One region of the Fodinicurvata sp. EGI_FJ10296 genome, then DNA from elsewhere that is predicted to be linked to it. Evidence: predicted binding sites of a transcription regulator. Region 1 holds the regulator's gene; each other region holds the start of a gene.
The links. Region 1 encodes PhoB, which activates phosphate uptake and scavenging genes when phosphate is short. Its sites were predicted from a motif close to TNTCATAAAACTGTCA; they were not measured.
Positions count from the first base shown of each region.

Region 1 (2,272 bases):
TTCCACCTCGCACGGAATCATTTCATGGTCGCCGATCTCGACGGCCGGCTGGTCGTTCAGGACATGGGCACACCGACCGGAACGATCGTCAACGGGACCGCCATCTCACGATTCAAACATGCCGGCACGGCGGCGCTGGATGTGGGCCGGAACGAGATCGTCGCCGGGACCAGCGATTCGCCCTTCTGCTTCTGCATTGACGTCCAGGTCTAGCGCCGTCCGGGATGGCCCGAATGATACCGGATGCCCGATTGCTGAATGCCCAGGCCGACGGAACGACACCCGAGACGAGGTGACCCATGGAACCCGACAAGCCGCTCCGCGTTCGGGAAACCCGTCATGGCAAGACGTTCACCCTGGCGCCGCACTCAGTCATCTACGAGCAGGGCAGCGAAAGCGATGCCGTCTATCTGATTCAGGAGGGACGGGTGGAATTGCTGCGCAGCAACCAGCAGGACAGTGTGGGGGTCGGCATCCTCGAAAAGGGCGGAATTCTGGGTGAAATGGGCGTGCTGCGTGGCGTCCCCAGATCGACGACCGCACGCGCTCTGACGGAAGTGTCGCTTCACATGGTGACGCGGGAGCGGTTTCTGAAATCGCTGGACAGCGTGTCCAGCCTGACATTGCCGGTTCTGCGCACGCTGACCGAACGACTTCACGAGGCAAACGGCACCCTGGCCCGAATGCAGCCCTTTGGCCGCGGCGTTGCGCTGAAGCATGTGCGCACGATCACCATTCTGCCCGGTTCGTCGCTGACCCAGTGGCGCCTGGGGGTTCATGGCTTCGAGGTCGAGCACCTTCCCTATATCGTCGGCCGTGCTTCCGATGGCCTGCCGGCACGGCTAAGCGAGGGCGGCATGACCATTGAGACCGATGAGACGGATCCCCTTGAGGAAGAGCATTTCGGCTTGTTCGAACTGAACGGCCGACTGGTAATCCATGATCTCGGCAGCGACGGCGGCACGACGGTCAATGGCGAAACGGTGTCGCGAGGCGCCTATGCAGGGACAGCCGGCTTGATCAATGGCGATAACGAAGTTGCCGCCGGGCCGGGGTCCAGTCCCTACCGGTTCATCATCCGGGTAACGTGAAACCGCCGGATCTCCCCGGCGGTTCGGCAGCTCGCGCTGGTCATGAACCCTGCTCGTCGCTGTCATCGATCTGTTTGGGGCGATCCAGGGCATAGCCGGCCGACCGCACCGTGCGAATAATGTCTGGCAGATCGCCGTCATTGATCGCCTTGCGCAATCGGCGGATGTGCACGTCGACGGTCCGGGGCTCGACATAGACGTCGTGGCCCCAGACGACATCCAGCAGTTGTTCGCGCGAGAAGACGCGGCCCGGATACTGCATGAAATGCCGCAGCAGCCTGAACTCGGTCGGACCCAGATGGATGTCCCGTCCGGCACGGGTGACGCGGTGCGCGACGAGATCCATGCGCGTGTCGCCGAATTCAAGCGAATCCTCGTTCGACGACGGCCCGGTGCGGCGCAGGACCGCGCGGATGCGCGCCATCAGTTCAACGATCGAGAACGGCTTGGAGATATAATCGTCCGCCCCGGAATCGAGTCCGCGAATGCGGTCGGCTTCCTCGCCGCGCGCGGTCAGCATGATGACCGGGATGTCGCGCGTTTTCGCGCCCCGCCTGAGTTGGCGGCAGATATCGAGGCCCGATTTGTGCGGCAGCATCCAGTCGAGAATTATGATTGCCGGATTATGCTCGCCCGCGGCGACGACGGCTTCGTCACCGTCTGCCACCGACTGAACGGTATAGCCCTCGCGCTCAAGATTGTAAGTCAGCATGATGACGAGGTCTTCTTCGTCCTCAACGATGAGGACGGTTTGCCGACCGCTTGACCGGCCCGCCTTATCCCCTCCGTCCATGATATTTGTCCGCCTTTATTTGTCTTGCGAGGGATTGACGACTTCGTAGCTGCTGTTGTCGCCCTTTGGCCGGTCGTCGGCCATGGTTCGTCCGGTGATCTGGAAATGAACCGTTTCCGCGATGTTGGTCGCGTGGTCACCGATGCGTTCGATATTCTTGGCGATGAAGAGAAGATGGGTGCAGGGCGTGATCATGCGCGTGTCTTCCATCATATAGGTCAATGTCTGGCGGAAGAGCGCGGTATAGAGGTCGTCGAGTTCTTCGTCCCGCCGCCAAGCGTCGATTGCCCGGTCCACGTCGAGATCGATATAGGCATCGAGGACGTCCTTGATGATCCCTTGCGCCAGGCGGCCCATGCGCGGCACCGCACGCACCGGCTCGACTGCC
Region 1 covers NZ_JBFCVL010000003.1:419,155-421,426, reverse strand. Annotated here, with positions in the region: gene ABZ728_RS08125 (cyclic nucleotide-binding domain-containing protein) at 1-213, shown strand, start outside; gene ABZ728_RS08120 (cyclic nucleotide-binding domain-containing protein) at 300-1,091, shown strand; gene phoB (phosphate regulon transcriptional regulator PhoB) at 1,132-1,884, opposite strand; gene phoU (phosphate signaling complex protein PhoU) at 1,900-2,272, opposite strand, start outside.

Region 2 (2,272 bases), on a different contig from region 1:
CGTTCGGGCCGCGGCGCCTGAAGGAACTGCTCGGGTTTCCTGACGACTGGGCAGAGGATCGGCTGCACGAGATCGGCCCGCATTTTTCTCCGACAGACGTCTTTTCGCTGATCGGGACCAATCACAACGATTACGGGCTGGCGCGCTATGCCGTCGGGCCCGGCAGCGACGGTCTGGTGCAGATCGACCATGCCTATGTGAAAGGGAGTAGCCGGGCCTTCATCTATCGCAGTCACAGCGGTCCGCTGGGAATCGTGAACTCCGAGGAGGGCTATCAGAACCTGCAACGGTTCCTGTTCGGCGATACCAGCGTCGAAATCCGGCTGGAAAACCTGCGGCTGGCCGACCGGTTCCGGGACGACGAGACCCTGCGCTATCTGATGATCGAAACCACGGTCGTGATCCGCGGCGAAACGACGGTCATGACCGACCAGCGCGAGGAACACGGCTCGCCGCTGACCGTCGGCGCCCACGACCTGGAAACCGGCGGCGAGACGCTGTTCCGCACGTTTCTGATGCGCTCGAAACGGCCCCCGGGCGATCGCCGCTATTCCAACTTCCAGATCCGGGTAAAAATACTGCCGCATTTCGTCAAGGACAGGATGGTTCTGCGCGACCGGCACTATTTCGGCGAACGCGTGTTCGACCGGGTCCTGACGGTCGGCATCGGCGACCCCGACGAACGCGGCGGGTGGCTTATCAAATCGCGATGGACGTCGCTGGATGAGGAAATGCCCGACCGCGCCACCCGGTACCCCGACCCCGACGATATCCGGTTTCCTCTGTCGGCGGCCGGTTTGGCCAACGGCGATCTGGTGCTGAAGATTCGCATGGAGGAAACGTAGCTCGCAGCAAGTTATCGAAGCCGATGCCGTCGCGAGCGTCACATAACTTTAATATGATATGAAAAAAAGCGTCATGTCCGTGTGCTAATCCTTTCGCCACCTTAAAGGTTAATTTGTGTGAAAGGATTTAGCTGATATGAAAAGCATCATGTTCGCGACTTGTGGTATTTCCATTCTTGGAGCGCTTCTTGCTTCCGCGCCCGCGGCGGCGCAGGATGCTGCGGAGCTTTGCCCCGATACTCTGCGCATGGCCGATACCGGCATCGAAGGAATGGGAAGCCTTGAAGAAGCCTTCGCGCCCTTCGCCGAAACCTTCGAAGAGGTGACGAATATCGAGCTTGAGCTCTATTCGCTCTCGAACCGCACGGCGGCCGGCACGGCTCTGCAATTCGACGAGGTCGATCTGGTCTTTGCGGGCCCGTCGGAATTTGTCCTTTTTCAGCAACTGGCCGAGATGGACATCCTGTTCTCGATCGTCCGTCCGCACTATGGCTCCAGTTTCGTCGTCCCCGCCGACAGCCCGATCGAGACCATGGCGGATCTGTCCGGGCATCGTGTCGCTCTGAAGGACGCCGGGTCGACGTCGGGTCACATCTTCCCGATGATGATGATGGCCGAGGCCGGTCTGGACGTCGATTCCGATGTCGAGATCATCATGGCCGGCGATGCGCGAATCCAGGTTCTGATCAACGGCGATGTCGACGCCATGGGCGGCGGCAACAAGGATTGGGACGCCGTGCGGGAACAGGATCCCGATACCGAATACCGGCTGCTGGGTCAGACCGACCAGCTTCCCGGCGATCCGGTCGTGATGCGGGCCTCTCTGCCGGACGACTGCCGGGTTGCCCTGCGGTCGACGCTTGCGGACCATTCGGACCTGTTGTGGTCCGCACTGACCGACACCGAGCGCAATGCCGACAAGTTCATCGAGCGTGACGCCTATATGTCGTTCGAGACGGATCCGGCAATCTACGACATCGTCCGCGAGGCCTATGAAGTCGCCGGCATTCCGCTGGACGACTGAGCTCGCTTCGGCCGCCATTGCGCCAGTGCCATGCACGCCCGTTCCGGAACGGGCGTGCATCGGCAATTCCGGGCCTGCTATGGAGCAATCTTGCAGTTGGAAAGTTCAATCAACCACGCGGCTCTGGACGAGCCCGCCATTTCGGCGGCGAACGTCCATTGCGGCTATGGCGATCTTCATGTTCTGAGAGGGATCGACCTGACCGTCGGCCGGGCCGAGGGAGTTGTCCTGCTCGGCGCCAATGGCTGCGGAAAATCCACTTTCATGCGGTGTATCGCCGGTCTGGAGAGAGTGACGGCGGGCACGATTAGGGTCGACGGCACCGACATCGTCGGCAGCCGCCCGTCGACGGTGCGATCGGCCCGAAGACGGATCGGCTATGTGTTCCAGCACTTCAACCTCG
Region 2 covers NZ_JBFCVL010000006.1:134,483-136,754, forward strand. Annotated here, with positions in the region: gene ABZ728_RS14365 (hypothetical protein) at 1-845, shown strand, start outside; gene phnD (phosphate/phosphite/phosphonate ABC transporter substrate-binding protein) at 982-1,869, shown strand; gene ABZ728_RS14375 (ATP-binding cassette domain-containing protein) at 1,966-2,272, shown strand, end outside.
Region 2: phnD (phosphate/phosphite/phosphonate ABC transporter substrate-binding protein) is a predicted target of PhoB. The motif match lies at 882-897, and genes of this name have one in related genera.

Region 3 (2,272 bases), on a different contig from region 1:
ATATTATGTATCTTCTTACCTTCCTTCGATTCAGGTCTAACGAACTCAAAGTTCGCTTTATTTTTCGACGCTCCCTCTAATAAATATACAACGCGAAAACGATATTCCAAGTCGGCCTTTTCTGCCTCCGATAACCTTCCTTCCAGCTCTGCATCCAAGGCGGAAATGTGCTCCGGAATGTCATACTTCTGAAGATCATTCAACTGCGTGAAATTCATCTTTGCAAACTGTAGCGCAATTGATAAATCAGATTTAAGAGATATGCTATTTCCAAATAATTCGCATATAGATTGATCGAAATTTAAACATGCGGCCTGAAATAATGAGAAAAATTTTACATCTGATCGACCAAGAAGTTTGTGCTCAACGGCATCTCTAATTTCGTTGATATCTCTGATATTATTTCTTATGCCGTCACTCAGAGGAAAATCACTTCTTTCAACCATTTTTGATAGAGAAAATGTTCTGCCATTTTTGTGAACAATATTTTTATCTTTACGAATATAGTACTCATGCAAAAGATAGGTCCACGCTATATTTGACTGAACAGCAAATTGTTCCGTTTTAAAACGAAGACTAGGACTATTAAAGCTTTGCACTGCGAGAATCATAGCCTCACGTGCCCGAATGAGACGTTCGTCATCATATAAATTTAGACCAGTTACGGGATCGTAGGAATTTTTTTTATGCATATAGAACTCTAGGTGATCGGATGCCGCCGGCTCGACGTCGGCACTATTCTTTACCTCGGTTATCCGTGCACTGTTAACGGTCGCAATGCGGCCTCGGTTAATAAGGTGCTGAATGTCTTGGTTGCGCCACCCCTTTGCGAGCAAAGCCTTAACGATGCACCTCTCTTCACAGGTGAGTGCGCCCTGTGGTTTGCGTATCACCATAGTTCTTTCTCCATAGATCATCTAAAATCGGAAATCGAGATCTGTATAGTGGTGGCAAATTTACATTACTATGAATTCAGTCGTAATAATCATACTTCTTAAATACTAAAATATTCGCCAGTTGCGCAAAATTATCAGTACGTTACTAGTATAGTTTATATATTTAGCTAATTTTTATAATTAAATATTTTGTTTTAATAGTATATTAAACATAATATAGAATATAATGAATGTTTTAATGGATTAGAATCAAATTTTTATTATCATTAGGTCCAGAGAGATGGATCAATAAGATTTTTTTCCCACTCGACTCAGCGACTCCCTTCTCGGCCAACTGTCATACATCGTACTCTAAGCCGATGTATGGTGCGCACGCTAGAGTTAATCGCCACGCATATACACAACCATAAGATTTGCCGTCTTGACTCAATCACCCAGCTTGCATATTTACGGGCGTCGGGAAAAGCCGCCAGAGTGCAGATCATCATCAGAACCAACGGCTTTTGCCCAGATTCGGGGCTCACTTCTCAAGACCCCAAATTCTGCCTATCTATAAAGAATACACCTCACCATTCGAGATGACTGTGCCCTGCGCCGCACGCAAGTGACGCTCCGCCCGAGCGAGGGCAGGGGCAAAATGCCAATTAATCCACGGGTGTCTAGCGAGTGGGGATGCGTCAGTCAGAACACGGCCCACTCAGATCGGCTTCAGCCAGTCCAGTTGATCCAGCACCGTCTGCGCGGCATCGACGACGGCATTGACGGCCGGCCGCCAATCGTTGCTGCGATAGGCGGCGCACATCAGCGACGGCTCGATCTGCGGCCGACATTGTAGTGCCGTCAGATCGCCGGCACCCAGCCGGTTCTGGACCAGCCGCCGGGGCAGGATGGCGATGCCGACGCCGGCGGCGACCAGATGGGCGATGACCGTGATGCTGTTGCTGAGCGAAATCTGCTTTGGCTCCAGCCCTGCCGCGCTGAACCAGCTCGTCGTCTGCTGAAAGCCCGGCGACGGGCTGGGGGTGGTCAGGATCAGGTAATGCGCGATGTCGTGCGGCCGGACAACCGGCGGCAGATCGGCCGTGCCGTCCGTGAACCACGCCGCCTCTTGGACACCCAGCGGCGTTACCCTCAGCCTCGGCGCGGAGCTGAGATTGATCCCGAAAGCCAGATCGATCTTGCCGCTCAACAGATCCCGCTCCAGGGCGCCGCTGGTGCCGATTTCGATGTCGAGGCGCAGGGCGGGATGTCTGGCTGCCAGATCCGGCAGCATTTTCGACAGGCCGGCCAGGGCAAAGGCCTCGCTGACGCCGACCTTGACCAGCCCCGACGTTTCCTCCGGCCGCGCCTTGCGATAGATCTCCTCGACCTCGCCG
Region 3 covers NZ_JBFCVL010000011.1:16,593-18,864, forward strand. Annotated here, with positions in the region: gene ABZ728_RS20600 (DUF3644 domain-containing protein) at 1-896, opposite strand, end outside; gene ABZ728_RS20605 (LysR family transcriptional regulator) at 1,594-2,272, opposite strand, start outside.
Region 3: ABZ728_RS20600 (DUF3644 domain-containing protein) is a predicted target of PhoB. The motif match lies at 957-972, and genes of this name have one in related genera.